2 regions of the Shewanella litorisediminis genome follow, and region 1 is predicted to be linked to the other one. Evidence: predicted binding sites of a transcription regulator. Region 1 holds the regulator's gene; the other holds the start of a gene.
The links. The regulator FliA, encoded in region 1, starts transcription of late flagellar genes. The targets are predictions, from matches to a motif close to CTAAAGNTNNNNNNNNNNNNGCCGATA.
Positions count from the first base shown of each region.

Region 2: a site for FliA is predicted at 4,110-4,136, ahead of pomA (flagellar motor protein PomA). Genes of this name have one in related genera too.

Region 1 is NZ_CP069213.1:2,665,445-2,673,519, forward strand. It holds gene JQC75_RS11705 (protein-glutamate methylesterase/protein-glutamine glutaminase) at 1-588, opposite strand, end outside; gene JQC75_RS11710 (chemotaxis protein CheA) at 619-2,886, opposite strand; gene JQC75_RS11715 (protein phosphatase CheZ) at 2,902-3,639, opposite strand; gene cheY (chemotaxis response regulator CheY) at 3,653-4,036, opposite strand; gene JQC75_RS11725 (RNA polymerase sigma factor FliA) at 4,081-4,800, opposite strand; gene JQC75_RS11730 (MinD/ParA family protein) at 4,793-5,674, opposite strand; gene flhF (flagellar biosynthesis GTPase FlhF) at 5,679-7,070, opposite strand; gene flhA (flagellar biosynthesis protein FlhA) at 7,083-8,075, opposite strand, start outside.
Region 2 is NZ_CP069213.1:2,883,205-2,891,279, reverse strand. It holds gene nadK (NAD(+) kinase) at 1-205, opposite strand, end outside; gene grpE (nucleotide exchange factor GrpE) at 306-908, shown strand; gene dxs (1-deoxy-D-xylulose-5-phosphate synthase) at 971-2,839, opposite strand; gene ispA ((2E,6E)-farnesyl diphosphate synthase) at 2,859-3,740, opposite strand; gene xseB (exodeoxyribonuclease VII small subunit) at 3,740-3,979, opposite strand; gene pomA (flagellar motor protein PomA) at 4,279-5,046, shown strand; gene JQC75_RS12620 (flagellar motor protein MotB) at 5,051-5,989, shown strand; gene thiI (tRNA uracil 4-sulfurtransferase ThiI) at 6,231-7,685, shown strand; gene JQC75_RS12610 (hypothetical protein) at 7,890-8,075, opposite strand, start outside.

The DNA.
Region 1 (8,075 bases):
CTGCAGTGCGACAGGACCACCGGTAGAGGTGCCTATCGCCAGTAATTTGTATTGCTTGCCACTGGCACGCAAACTCACAGGCGCAGCCACAGGCGTCTGAGGCCGCTGCAATTGCACCTGAGGCCTTGAACCTATGGCGGGCCGCGTTGGTTCAGGGGCAGGGGCTCTGGAGGTGATTGGTCTGAACAGCCTTCGTCTGCCAAGGGCTTTGACCCTCTGCTGTAAAAGCTTGATGGCTTCGTCTTTATTGGTGGCAATGTCTTCAAACCGCTTGGGTAAGAAGTCCAATGCCCCGGCATCAAGCGCATCAAGAGTCGCCTTGGCACCATCGTGAGTCAAAGAGGAGAACATCAAAATGGGGGTCGGTACCTTGGCCATAATTTCGCGCACAGCCGTAATACCGTCCATCACCGGCATTTCAATATCCATGGTGATGACCTGAGGCTTGTGCTCCATGGCCATCTGAATGGCTTCCATACCGTTGGATGCCGTTGCAACTACCTCCAACTCCGGGTCCTGAGTAACAATCTCACTGACCCTTCGTCGGAAAAAGCTTGAGTCATCAACGACCAATACTTTTATTGTCATTTATATTCCTGCCAACAGCACGCGCTGGAGCTACTTCCGCTTGGCATAATGTTTCAATAATCCGGGAACATCCAAAATCAGCGCTATTCCACCGTCTGACGTAATGGTGGCACCGGCCATACCCGGGGTGCCATGGAGCAAAGCGCCCAGCGGCTTAATCACGACTTCTTCCTGACCAATTAAGGCATCGACCACAAAACCGATTTGCAGCGTACCCAATTGCACTATCACCACATGGCCATGCTTTTTGTCGCCATGCTTGAACTTGGTTTTGCTGCGGCTCAGCCACTGTTCAAGGTAAAAGAGTGGAACGGCCTTGTCTCTGAAAATGACCGTCAACTGACCGTCAACTATGTTGGTCTTGGTCAAATCCAGGTGGAAAATTTCATTCACGCTCGACAGTGGTAAAGCGAATACCTGCTTGGCCACTTCCACCATCAGGGTCGGCATAATCGCCAGCGTCAAAGGTACCTTAATCTCGAGGATAGTCCCCTTGCCCTTAATCGAATCGATATGCACGGTACCGTTGAGCTGAGTGATACGGGTTTTCACCACGTCCATGCCCACACCGCGACCGGAAATATCGGAAATTTCGGTTTTGGTTGAGAAACCTGGCGCAAAAATCAGGTTGTAGGCCTCATGGTCTGACATTCTTGCCGCGGCATCTTCATCAAGTACACCGCGTTTAACCGCGATGGCCTTGAGTTTCTCAGGATCCATCCCCGCGCCGTCATCTTCAATTTTCAGGAGAATATGATCCCCTTCCTGGCTGGCCGACAGCGTAATGGTACCTGTCTTGGGTTTACCGCTCGCCACACGATCGGCGGGCATTTCAATCCCGTGGTCTACGGAGTTGCGCACCAGGTGCACCAGCGGGTCTGCGAGGGCTTCCACCAGGTTCTTATCGAGGTCAGTTTCCTCGCCAACCAGCACCAAATCGATTTCTTTATTGAGGCTGCGTGCCAGGTCACGTACCACGCGGGGGAAGCGGCCAAATACCTTCTTGATGGGCTGCATCCGTGTTTTCATCACGGCGCCCTGCAAATCGGCAGTCACCAAATCGAGGTTGGCCAGCGCCTTGGACATTTCCTCATCTTCACGGGTCACACCCAGGCTGACCAGGCGATTACGCACCAGCACCAGCTCACCAACCATGTTCATGATCTGATCCAGTCTGGCCGTATCGACCCGCACAGTGGTTTCGCCCTGCGGCACGGAGGAGCCACCCGCAGGCGCGGCTTTGGCAACAGGTGCAGGACTTTTTTCAACCGCAGCAACGGGTTTTGGCGCTTCTGGAGTTGGCGATGGTTTTGCGATGGGTTTTGGTGGCTCAGCCGCTTTGGGCTGACCCGCAGCGGGCGAAGCGGGTTTCGCAGCAGTTGCGATGCCGGGCCCCGTGCCTTTACCGTGAAGTTCATCCAACAACTTTTCAAATTCGTCATCGGTGATTTCATCGGTATCTACATGGTCGGCTGGGCTGTCTTCCACTTTGGCAACCACTTTATCGGTGGTGGCTTTGAACTTGCCCGAACCATGGAGTTCATCGAGTAAGGCTTCAAACTCATCATCGGTGATTTCATCACCGGCAGGTACTGCTTTGGCGCCACCTTTGTCGGTACTTGGTGCAGCGCTTGGTGCCCCACTGACACCAGGCCCTTTACCGCTTCCGTGCAGCGCATCCAGAAGCGCTTCAAATTCGGCTTCGTTAATTTCGTCGATGCTGGAATCGCTGGCGGGTGAGTCAAACAGAAAGTCATCAGCCATGGCAGGCGCCTGGGTAGCGGGCTCGGCCGCCTCGGGCTCCTCAAGGTCACCAAAGAGTTCAACACCGGGAATGTCATCGGCGACGCTTATCGTTGGCTCAGATGAAGCGGGCGAAGAGGCTGCCCCCCCCTCTGATGGCAAGGGTGCACCTGAAGACAGAAGCTTGAGCTTATCCAGCAACTCCGCGGAGGCGGGCTCCTGCTCTTGTCCTGCCTGGGTTTGAGCGAACATGGTATTAATGGCGTCCACCGCCTGCAGAATGATATCCATCAATTCGGCGGTAACGTGACGTTTACCTGTTCTGAGCAAATCAAAGGTATTTTCGGATTCGTGACAGACATCCACCATGGGCGCAAGCCCGAGGAAACCTGCCCCCCCTTTTACCGTGTGGAACCCCCGGAAAATGGCGTTGAGCAAATCCGTGTCTTCCGGATTATTCTCAAGAGCAACCAATTGTTCCTGCAGAAGCTCGAGGATTTCGCCGGCTTCTATCAAAAAGTCCTGCAGAATCTCTTCATCAACATCAAATGACATTAAATTGACTCCTTATCAGAAACCCAGACTGGACAACAGGTCATCGACTTCATCCTGACCAGTCACCACATCCTGACGAAGCTCGGCATTCATGATAGGGCCTTCCGCTTCTATGCTACTGGTACTCTTCTGGGTAACTTCTGTGGCTGGCTGCTCGCCAAAGACGGTCAACATTGACACCAGGCTATTCTCGACTTCACGAACCAAATCGATAACACGTCGGATCATTTGCCCGGTCAGGTCCTGGAAATCCTGCGCCATTAAAATCTGATTCAAAAGCTCGCGCAGTCTTTCTGAGTCCATTGCACTGCGATTCATCAGCTGTTGTACGTCATGGCACAGGCTTTTGAACTCGGTAATGTCGATATCACGCCGCATGAGCTTATCCCAGGCCGGCATGACGGTTTGAATGTGGTTGATAAGGGCGTCAGCGAGGGGCAAACACTCTTCGACGGCATCCATGGTTTTATTGGCTGCCTGCTCTGTCATATCGATGACGTAATTCAGTCGCTCTTTGGCGTCAGGAATATCGATACTGGCCAGTTCCATCAGACGGCTGTCCAACTGAAAATCGACCAACGCGCTATGTAATTGGCGGGTAAGTTTACCCACTTCGTCAAACAGCTCTTTCTGAATGGGGACCGCAAGATCCCTCAGCAGTAAATCTGCCTTTTCCTGCTCACCTGCACTCAGGAGTGTGACGAGTTCCTGTGCCTGTTCGAGACTAATGAGCCCTGATGTGTGTGCCTGCATAGCTCATCCTTGCTCAACCAAGTCGTTCGAATATCTTGTCCAGCTTCTCTTTCAGTGTCGCAGCAGTAAAAGGCTTAACCACATAGCCGTTTACGCCAGCCTGAGCGGCGGCAATAATCTGCTCACGCTTGGCCTCTGCGGTCACCATCAGTACTGGAATATGCTTTAGGTTTTCATCGGCGCGAATCGCTTTCAGCAAATCGATACCCTGCATGCCCGGCATGTTCCAATCGGTAACCACAAAATCAAAATCACCCTTTTGCAGCATTGGCAAGGCGGTTGAGCCATCATCTGCTTCCTGGGTGTTATTAAACCCCAAGTCTCGCAACAAGTTCTTGATGATACGTCTCATTGTTGAAAAGTCGTCAACAATGAGAATCTTCATATTCTTGTCCAAGGTTTCCTCCGGTGAGCTGACACTCTCGCTGCTCAAATAATAATTTATACTTGTGTCCAGTGCTTGAGCTTACCTTTGAGCCTGAGCATGGCCTGACTGTGGATCTGGCATACCCGCGACTCACTCACCTCAAGAATGGCGCCTATTTCTTTTAAATTCAGTGCTTCATCGTAATAAAGTGATAACACCAGCGCGTCCCGCTCGGGTAACTGGCGAATGGCATCAGCCAAAGCCTGCTGAAACTGGCTCTGTGCCAGGTCATCATAAATGTCGTTGGTTTGTTCCCCATCGGGAACCAATACATCCTGCGATACGCCTAAATCTTCTATCCCTATGATTTTACCAACAGAAACATCATTGAGGATATGATGGTATTCCTCCATCGACATATCAAGTCTTTCGGCGATTTCTGTGTCCCGGGCATCACGTCCGAGCTCCTGTTCCAGCTCATCTATCACCTGGGCGACTCTGCGCTGATTACGATGGACAGAACGTGGAACCCAATCGCCTTTGCGGATTTCATCCAGCATGGCACCACGAATACGAATGCCGGCAAAGGTTTCAAACTTGGCGCCTTTGCCGCCGTCAAATTTGGCGGATGCCTCAAGCAGGCCAATCATGCCGGCCTGCAGCAAATCGTCCAACTGTACGGATGCCGGCAATCTGGCCAACATATGGTGCGCGATTCTTTTTACCAGCGGTGCGTACTGTTCAACGATGGAGGTTTTACTCTCCATGGAGGTATACGCCGCGGCTTTATTCACTCGCTCTGTCCTCTTGATAATCGGGACGATGTACCAGACGTTCTACGAAAAATTCCAGATGGCCACCGGGCTGCTGCGGTATCGGCCAGCTCATCACCTTATTCGCCAGGCCATGGTATGCAATGGCGGCAGGTGATTTTGGGTATGCTTCTACAATCAATTTTTGCTTACGTACTGATTTCCGCAAGTTTTCGTCGAAGGGAATTGTTGCAACCAGTTCCAGTGCAACGTCGAGAAAGCGGTCAGTAACCTTGCTGAGTTTAGCAAAAAGCTCCATGCCTTCGCGTAAGCTGCGAACCATATTTGCCACAATTTTGAACCGGAACACACCGTGCTCACGACTGAGGATTTTAATAAGTGCATAGGCATCGGTAATGGACGTCGGTTCGTCACATACCACCACCAACACATCCTGGGCAGCACGGGAGAAACTGAGCACCATGTCCGAGATACCGGCTGCGGTATCCACAATAAGCACATCAAACTGGGTGCGCATTTCACTGAATGCGCGAATAAGCCCGGCATGCTGCGCCGCAGTCAGTTCCACCATGGCCTGGGTACCCGACGTGGCAGGTACAATGCCAATGCCTTTGGGGCCACGCAAAATAATGTCATCCAGTTCAGCGTCACCGGACAACACATGGGAGAGATTTTTTTCGGCACGCAGACCTAACATTACATCCACGTTGGCCAAACCCAGGTCGGCATCCAATACCAATACCCGCTTGCCCTTTTCTGCCAGAGCCACAGCCGTATTGATGGAAACGCTGGTTTTACCTACCCCACCTTTGCCGCCTGTCACGGCAATGACTTTTACTTTTTCGTTATATGGCTGATTCATCATACGTAAACCGCTTGCTTGATCACGGGTCATAGCTTTACTCGAACGCAAAGGTCGTGCTTTCCGACCACATAGTGTTGTCGATGCCCTGATACTCAGGTTCATTCAGGGCATCAAGCGCCTGTCTTGCCAACGCCAAAGTGTCTGCGACTTTCATATCCTCAGGAACTCTTTGTCCATCAGTCACATAACTCAGTGGCAACCCACTCTGGATAAGTACACTTAACGCGCCGGCCAAAGAAACAGATTCATCCAGTTTAGTCAGCACAGCGCCGGATAAAGGGATGCGCTGGAAGTGTTTTACCGCATCCTGGAGCACGCGACGTTGCGACGTTGCTGACAATACCAGATAACTGCGGATCGGCAAGGCACTGTTAGCCGTCAAATTGTCCAATTGCTCCACCAGTCGCATATCTCGCTGTCCCATACCGGCGGTATCTATCAATACTAGCTTGCGATTGCGCAGCTGATAAAGAATTTGTTGCAATTCATTGAGATCATGAGCTTGCTTTACAGGACACCCCATGATTTTGCCATAAGTTGCCAATTGCTCAAAGGCTCCAATGCGATAATGGTCGGTGGTGATAAGCGCCACCTGATCGGCACCATGATGGGCGGCAAATCGGGCCGCAATTTTGGCAATTGAGGTGGTTTTCCCCACACCAGTTGGCCCCACAAAGGCAACAACCCCACCACGTCTTACAATATCATCGCCTTGATTATCCAGCATATTAGCCAGGCTTTGTGGCAGAGCCTTAACCAGCTCTGCAGGGTTGTAGTGCTGGGATAAGCCTGCCAGTTTTGCCGCCACGGCGGGAGAGAATTCGGCCTCAAGCAAGCGGGTTTCCAGCATGGCACCCACAGGATCGGTACGATTCTTCTGCTCAATCATCAAAGAAGACACCTGATGGGTCAGCAAATTGCGCAGTGATGCCAGCTCTTCTTTCATGGCATCCAGTTCAATTTGCTGACGTCCCGGCGCACGATTTTTATCGGCATCAGGCGTAAAAGTGGCCTGGCGGGGAGTGTCTTTCATTTTTGGCGCAACCGGCGCTTCCAGGCCGCGGGCCCAGGCGGGCATATCATCCGCTTCAACCGAGTGACCCATTTGCTGATTCATCCGGCTTTGTTGGCGCTCGAGCAATGCCTGCAGCGAATCGGCAGGGGCTTCGTTGACTTTTTGACGATTGGTACGCACTGGAGCCCGACCCCCCAAAGAGACTTTGTCATCGCTTATCTCAAATGGATTGGTAGCAGCCACCTTGGACTCCGGCGAAGGCTTGGGTTCATCGTAATCAACCGCAGCCACAATTTCGATGCCGCCTGTGACTTTTTTATTGGACATGATTACAGCATCAGCACCGAGGGTTTCTTTCACCTGAGCCAGAGCAGCACGCATGTCTTTTGCAAAAAAACGTTTGATTTTCAATTTTATACCCTCTTACTGGCCCACAGCTGACACTATTCTTATCTGCTTCTCGTCGGGAATTTCCTGGTAGGAAATGACCCTCAGGTTGGGAATGGTGTATTTCACAAAGCGCGACAGGGTCGAACGCAGCATTCCCGAAGTCAGCAGTATGGCGGGCTGGCCCACCATTTCCTGCCGCTGAGCGGCGTCAGCAAGTGACTGTTGCATCCGCTCGGCCAATCCGGGTTCGATGTTGGGACCATCGCCGCCGGAAGCCTGCATCGACTGATGCAACATCTGTTCCAATTCTGGCGCCAAAGTTATGACAGGGATTTCAGCCTCTGGACCGGCTATTTCTTGAACAATCATACGTTTAAGGGCGATACGCACCGCTGCCGTGAGCACCTCGGTGTCACCGGACTTGGTACCATACTCCAGCAGTGTCTGGACTATGGTCCGCAGATCGCGCACCGACACCCCTTCGTTGAGCAGGTTCTGCATCACTTTCACCACGGTGCCGAGGGACATCACATCGGGGATAAAGCCATCCACCAGCTTGGGTGAGTGCTTCGCGAGAATATCCAGCAGTTGCTGTACTTCTTCATAACCGAGCAGCTTGGAGGCGTTGTTGCTGAGGGTCTGACTGATATGAGTCGCTACCACTGTGGCAGCGTCAACCACGGTATACCCCAGTGTCTGGGCATGCTCACGCAGCTCAGGCGCAATCCATACCGCTTCCAGACCAAAGGCAGGGTCGCGGGTCGTGACACCATCGAGTTGCCCAAACACCTGCCCCGGGTTGATGGCCAGTTCACAGTCGTGACGAATCTCGGCCTCACCCACCACTACGCCCATCAGCGAGATACGATAGGTGCTGGGGGCGAGATCCAGGTTGTCGCGAATGTGCACTGCGGGCACCAAAAAGCCCAGCTCCTGCGACAGCTTCTTACGCACGCCCTTGATGCGGGACAGGAGTTCTCCCCCCTGCCCCTTGTCCACCAGCGGGATCAGGCGGTAACCCACTTC
Region 2 (8,075 bases), 220 kb from region 1:
CTACAATGGCTAAATCACAGCGATTGCCGATGGCCAACAAATCGACCGCTTCTACCTTGGCGCCCAGCTCGCCGGCGACCCGCTCTTCCACAAGTACTTCATAGCCCTGGCTGCCAAGCCAGTGATGTAAACGCTTAAGCGTCAGGTTGGTCCCGTTGTGGTGGGGTTTGCCAATCAGGCCAATCGTGTGGAAATGGGATGTCATATCGGGGAAACTGCGCCTTCAAGGCCTTGAAACGCCAGAATTGATCCCCATAATATGCCCTGTGTATGCAGAAACAAAGCATTTTTAGCTTGGAGTAGAGATGAGCAACGAATCGACCAACCCCCAACAAGAGCCCCTGGAACAGGTACAGGACACCGAAGTCGTCGCTGATGAGGCGGCGCTGGTAGATGAGCTGACCCAGGCAAACTTCCGTATCGAGGAGTTGGAGCAGGCTCTGGCCGCTGCCGAAGCCAAGGTGGAAGAGCAAAAGGACTCTGTTGTCCGTGCCGCCGCCGAAGTGGATAACATCCGTCGCCGCGCCGCCATGGATGTGGAAAAGGCCAACAAGTTTGCCCTCGAAAAATTTGCCAACGAGCTGTTGCCGGTTATGGATAACATGGAGCGCGCTCTGGCGGGCACCAACGCCGAAGACGAGGCAACCAAGGCCATGTACGAAGGTGTGTCCCTGACCATGAAGACCCTGGTCAATGCCGTGGAAAAATTCGGTGTGAAGGTGGTGGACCCCATCGGCCAGCCTTTCAACCCTGAGCAGCACCAGGCCATTGGCATGCAGCCAAACCCTGAAGTGCCAGCCAACCATGTGATGGTAGTTCTGCAAAAGGGCTATGAGCTCAATGGCCGTTTGCTGCGTCCTGCCATGGTGATGGTATCCCAGGGCGGCGGTGTAGACACTCAGGCCTGATTAACTGTCAGAAAACAAAAAGGACTGCCCAGGCAGTCCTTTTTTATGGTCGTTACTTGAGATCAGCTTTCGATAAAGGCGCGAATTTGCCCCTCGATACCGTCAGCGTCCAGGCCCAGCTCGCTCAGGATCTCCTCCGGGCCACCGTGCTTGATAAATTCATCGGGTATACCGATTTGCAGCAGGGGCTTCAGGCGGTTCTTGCTTGCAAGGAACTCAAGCACACCTGAGCCCGCGCCGCCCATGATGGCGTTTTCTTCCACGGTCACCAGCACATCGTGGCTGGCGGCAAGCTCAAGTAGCAAGGCTTCATCCAGTGGCTTTACAAAGCGCATGTCGGCCACTGTGGCATTGAGAGACTCGGCTGCTGTCAAAGCGGCGGCCAGGGTGGTGCCAAAGTTCAGGATGGCTATCTTCTCGCCCTGACGACGCACTACCCCTTTGCCGATGGGCAGGGCAGTCATCTCTTCAATCTGCTCGGCACCTGTGGCGCTGCCCCTTGGGTAACGCACGGCACTTGGGCCTTCGCTATAGCAGTAGCCTGTGTAGAACATCTGGCGGCATTCGTTTTCATCGCTTGGCGCCATGATCACCATATTGGGAATGCAGCGCATGTAGCTTAAGTCGAATGCACCCTGATGGGTGGCACCATCGGCACCGACAATGCCACCGCGGTCGATGGCAAAGAGCACCGGCAGGCGTTGCAAGGCCACATCGTGGATGAGCTGGTCGTAACCGCGCTGCAGGAAGCTGGAGTAGATGGCCACCACGGCTTTGTAGCCTTCACAGGCAAAACCGGCGCCCAATGTTACGGCATGCTGCTCGGCGATGGCCGCATCGAAATACTGCTGTGGGAAGCGCTGTGAAAATTCCACCATGCCAGAGCCTTCACGCATGGCCGGGGTAATGGCGAGTACTTTCTCGTCCTTGGCGGCGATGTCGCACAGCCACTTGCCGAACACCTGGGAGAAGGTGGGTAAACCCGGCTTGGTCGCCGGCTTACGGAATTGGGTGGGGTCGAACTTGGGCACTGCGTGCCAGCCGATTGGGTCTTTCTCGGCGGGTTCATACCCTTTACCCTTTTTGGTCATGATATGCAGGAACTGCGGGCCTTTGAGGTCACGCATGTTACTCAGGGTTTCCACCAGTCCATTAACATCATGGCCGTCGATAGGGCCGATGTAGTTAAAGCCAAGCTCTTCGAACAGGGTACCAGGTACTACCATACCCTTGAGGTGCTCTTCGGTACGCTTGGCCATTTCCTTAATGACAGGCATGCCCTTGAGTACCTTCTTGCCACCTTCGCGAATGGTGGTGTAGAGGCGCCCGGACATGAGTTTGGCCAGATGGTTATTGAGTGCGCCGACATTTTCAGAGATAGACATCTCATTGTCATTGAGCACCACTAGCATGTCTTTGTGCAGGTCGCCTGCGTGGTTCAAGGCCTCGAAGGCCATGCCACCGGTAATGGCGCCGTCACCAATTACGGCAACCACTTTGCGGCCCATGGCTTCTTTCTCGGCGGTGACCGCCATGCCAAGCGCAGCAGAAATAGAGGTGCTGGAGTGGCCTACACTGAAGGTGTCGTACGGACTCTCTTCACGCCATGGGAAGGGGTGAAGGCCATTCTTCTGGCGAATGGTGTGCATCTTGTCACGGCGACCTGTGAGTATTTTATGGGGATAGGCCTGATGGCCCACGTCCCAAATCAGTCGGTCGAAGGGAGTGTTGTACACATAATGCAGCGCAACGGTCAGTTCGACCGTGCCGAGGCCAGAGGCGAAATGACCACTGGAGATGCCCACAGAGGTCAGCAAAAACTGCCTGAGTTCATCTGAAAGCTGTTTCAATGCCGACTGAGGCAGCTGTCGCAGCTCTTCCGGGGTGCTCGCCAGGGCAAGCAATGGATAATTCGAAATGTCCAAACTCATAGCGAGATTCTTTTCTTTCTTATACTCGTCGCGCGACGATATAACGGGCAAAGTCTGCAAGTAGCTGACTATTGTATGGCATTTTAGCCAGCGCTGATAGTGCGTCGGCTACCAGTGCATCGGCAGTTTGCCGGGCGCCATCGAGGCCCAGCAACTTAGGATACGTGCTCTTGTTGGCATCCAGATCAGATCCCTGGGGCTTACCGATTTCTTCAGTGGTGGCCGTGATATCCAGAATGTCGTCCTGAACCTGAAACGCCAGGCCAATGGCATCGGCATAGGCACGAAGCGCGGCGGTGTCGGCGTCGGAGGCATCGGCGGCAATCAGCGCCAGCTCCACGGCGGCCCGAATAAGGGCACCGGTTTTCAGGTTGTGCAGCCGGGTCAGCTCTTCGAGACTGATGCTCTTGCCTTCACCGGCAAGATCCAGTGCCTGCCCGCCACACATACCCAGATATCCTGACGCCTTTGCCAGGGCCGCAATCATGGCGACCTGTGCTTTAGGGGCAAGCCCTGCGTCGGCTTCACTGATGATTTCAAAGGCCAGGGTTTGCAGCGCGTCACCAGCAAGGATTGCCGTGGCTTCATCGAAGGCAATGTGCACCGTAGGCTTGCCACGGCGCAGGTTGTCGTCATCCATGGCGGGCAAATCATCATGGATAAGGGAATAGGCGTGAACACATTCAACGGCGGCGGCGAGTCGGTCCAGCTTGGCTTTATCCACCCCGAGTAATTCACCCACGGCGTAAACAAGGAAGGGGCGAATGCGCTTGCCACCGATAAGGGCTCCATGGCGCATGGCGGCCTTCAAGGCAGGGGCGGTTTGAGGCAGTGCATCTATATGTGCGGCAAGGACAGCGTCGACCCGGGACTGGCAGTCGGCGAGGGCAAGTTTGAGCATTATTCTCCCTCGGGTAAAAAGTCGTCGAGTGGGGCATCCGGGGCCTGGGTCAGCAAGATGGCCACTTTTTGTTGGGCCTGCTCCAGTTTGGCCTGACTGGCTCTTACCAGTCCAATACCCCGCTCGAATTGTTTCAACGCATCGTCCAATGAGACGTCGCCCTGTTCCAATTCAGTGACTATGCGTTCCAGCTCTGCCAAAGACGCTTCAAAACTCAAATTTTCCGGTTTTTTGGCCACGGTATTTTTTCCTGCTGTGTCGGCGTGCACAAGGTATCTCAGGAGGCTGACAGGGTCAAATTATGCGGGGGAATATTTGCCGTGGAGCACGCTTTGTTGCTGAATTTTTGTTAGAAAAAATAAATTGGCGCTAAACTTGCCGAAGCGCTGTCCGATAACTGAGAATAGCGACAGGGTCTTGAACGTTCCTACTTCGTTATACGTTTTGGGAATAATACCTGAGAGTGACCCTGGATTTTTGGCTTGCCGTTGGTTTCCTTTGCCTTCGGTTCTCATGACTGCGTAATTAAGGAGCATCTGTGGATTTAGCAACCCTCATTGGTCTGTTGGGCGCTTTTGCCTTTGTGCTGATGGCGATGGTGACCGGCGGCGGTCTGGCCATCTTTGTGGATGTTCCTTCCGTATTTATCGTATTTGGTGGTTCCCTGTTTGTGGTGATGATGAAATTCAACCTCAAGCAATTTTTCGGGGCAGTAAAAATAGCCGCCAAGGCATTCATGTTCAAAATCGACAAGCCGGAAGAGTTGATTGAGCAGTCCGTTGCCATGGCCGATGCGGCCCGTAAAGGGGGCTTTCTGGCACTGGAAGAGGCACAAATTTCCAACAGTTTTATGCAAAAAGCTGTCGACATGCTGGTGGATGGTCACGATGGCGACGTGGTGCGCGAAGCGTTGGAAAAAGACATTGCCCTCACCGAAGAGCGACACAGAACCGGCATAGGTATCTTCAGGGCCTTTGGTGATGTCGCCCCGGCGATGGGGATGATAGGTACGTTGATTGGTCTTGTGGCCATGCTCTCCAACATGGATGACCCCAAGTCCATTGGTCCCGCCATGGCGGTGGCCCTGTTGACCACACTTTATGGTGCCATGTTGGCCAACATGGTGGCCATTCCGGTTGCCGACAAGCTGTCGCTACGTATGAGTGAAGAAATGCTTAACCGCAACCTTATCATGGACGCGGTACTGGCGATTCAGGATGGTCAAAACCCAAGGGTGATTGAAGGCTTCCTGAAAAACTATCTGGCGGAAAAGGTCCGCAAGATAGATACCACGGACGGGGAATAGCACCATGGCAAAGGCCAAGTGCAATTGCCCCCCACCGGGCGCGCCCCTGTGGCTTGCCACCTTTGCCGACCTGATGTCACTCTTGATGTGTTTCTTCGTGCTGCTGCTGGCGTTTTCCGAAATGGACGTCATGAAATTCAAGCAGATAGCCGGTTCCATGAAGTATGCATTCGGGGTGCAGAATAAGGTTGAGGTAAAAGATATTCCCAAGGGTACCTCGGTGATTGCCCTGGAATTTCGCCCGGGCAAACCCGAGCCCACCCCCATTGAAATCATCAACCAGCAAACCAATGAGATGACCGAACCCATCCTCGATTTCCAGGAAGGGGAGAGTGAGAGTGCTGGCGGCGTGCAGCAGCAACAGGGCTCCCAACGTGGTGGTGAAGCCGCGTCCACCGCACAGGAAACTGCTGAAAATACCCAGAGTGATTCCTCTTCATCCCAGGAGCTTATCAATCAGCAGGTGAAGAAAATGGCTGAGCAGCTCAACGAGGAAATTGTTGATGGCGCCATTGAAATTGAATCCCTGGGTCAGCAAATCATTATTCGTATCCGCGAGAAAGGCGCATTTGGTTCTGGCTCGGGATTCCTGCAACCCAGATTCAGACCCGTCATCCAGGCCGTGGGTGAGCTGTTAAAGGATGTCCCCGGCATCATTACCGTATCCGGTTACACCGATGACATGCAAATCAGCAACGAGCTGTACAGCTCAAACTGGGATCTCTCCAGTAAGCGCGCTGTGTCGGTTGCCCACGAGTTGGTAAAGGTAAAAGGCTTTGACCCATCCCGGATGAAGGTAGTGGGCATGGGTTCCAATAATCCCTTGGTGCCCAATGAGTCCGCCGAAAATCGCGCCAGAAACCGCCGGGTTGAGATTGCCATCGAGCAAGGCAAGCCCAAAGAATCCGATGAGATACAGGTTGGCACCGATAGCGGTAATTAACGTTCGCCTTTAAGGCCCGGCCACTGCGCCGGGCTTTTTATTTGTGCCTCTGTCTTGCCTTGAGGTGCCTTTTTGATGGCGGCCGTTGATGCCGGGCGCCATAGTCACTCTATCCAGGCGGGCAACTCAGGTGACAGTAGCAGCTGCCACTGCCCCTCTGGGCTGCTTTTTGATATACTCCCGCGATTATCTTTTAGTTCGAACTTTAACCCTCGGCGCAAGCCTGTTTTTTGGAAGTCCCATGAAGTTTATCGTTAAGCTGTATCCCGAAATCATGATTAAGAGCAAACCGGTAAGAATGCGTTTTACCAAGATGCTCGAGTCCAACATCCGTAACGTGCTGAAAAAAATCGATGAGGATGCCAAGGTACAGCGCCAATGGGACAAGATCATGGTCAAGGTGCCCAAAGACAAGCCTGAACTCACAGCGCTTTTTGCCGAGCGTCTGGCCCATATCCCGGGTATTCATCATGTGCTGCAGGTGGCCGAGTACGACTTTGAAACTGTGGACGATATCTATCAGCACGCGCTGCCTGTGTACCGCGATATGCTCAAAGACAAAACCTTTTGTGTGCGGGTAAAGCGTGCCGGTCAGCATGACTTCAACTCCATCGAGGTTGAGCGCTATGTTGGCGGCGGTTTGAACCAGTTTACCGAAGCCAAGGGCGTGCAGCTGAAGAACCCGGATGTGACCATCCAGCTCGAAATCGATCGCGACAAGCTTTATATGGTCAGCCAGCGTATTGAGGGTTTGGGTGGCTTCCCCATTGCTGCTCAGGAAGACGTGCTGTCTTTGATTTCCGGCGGTTTCGACTCGGGCGTGGCCAGCTTCCAGTTTATTAAAAAGGGTTCCCGTACCCATTATTGCTTCTTCAACCTGGGGGGCGCCCAGCACGAAATCGGCGTGAAACAAGTGGCCTACCACCTGTGGAAGACCTACGGCGAGTCGCACAAGGTGAAGTTTGTGTCTGTGCCCTTCGAAGAAGTGGTAACAGAAATCCTCGAGCGCATTGAAAACGGTCAGATGGGTGTGGTGCTTAAGCGCATGATGATGCGCGCAGCCACCCGCGTGGCCGATCGCATGGGCATTCAGGCTCTGGTCACCGGTGAGAGCCTGGGTCAGGTGTCGAGCCAGACCCTGACCAACCTGAATGTCATTGACCGCTGCACCGATCTCTTGATCCTGCGTCCGCTCATCAGCATGGATAAACCGGACATTATTCGCGAAGCCCGCCGTATCGGTACCGAAGATTTTGCGGCCTCCATGCCCGAGTATTGTGGTGTGATTTCCCAGCGCCCCACGGTGAAGGCTGTGCTGTCCAAGGTGGAAGCCGAAGAGCAGAAGTTCTCCGAAGACTTGCTCGACCGGGTGCTGGCCAAAGCCGAAGTTATCGATATCCGTGATATTGCCGTGACTACCAGTGAGCGCGTGACCGAAACTGAAACCGTCTCCAGCGCGGCCGGAAATGAAGTTATCGTCGACATCCGCGCGCCGGAAGAAGAAGAGTCCAGACCATTGGAAGTGGACGGCGTTGAAGTGAAGGTGATCCCCTTCTTCAAGCTGGCTACCGCCTTTGCCGAGCTTGATAAAGATAAGACCTACCTGCTTTACTGCGAGCGTGGCGTAATGAGCAAGCTGCAAGCCCTGTATCTGCAGGAGCAGGGTTACAGCAACGTGAAGGTGTATCGTCCCTGAGCACGCAATGAGATACAAGGCGGCATGACTCAGAAGGCACTGCACAAGTGTCTCCAAGAGCGTGCCGCCCTGCCTTAATATGATTGTTTGAGCGCGACTTGCCTGAACAGCATTAAGGCAGATGCAGACAACAAAAAAGCCGCATAATTGCGGCTTTTTCTATTTACCAGCCGGCAGGTTTTAACCGGCAGCTAATGCGATTTGTTACTCGGCCTTGGCAGCAGTGGCAGTGCTTTTGGCTTCTTCCTGATTGGCCAGCAGCAGAGTAGCGCCCTGATTGTCGGCGCGCAGCTCGTCCTGGATTTTGGCCATGCTCAGGGTCAGCTCTGTGGTGATGGACTCATGCAGGGCGTCAGTATCAAATACTATGGCATCAGCGCTCAGTGTTGT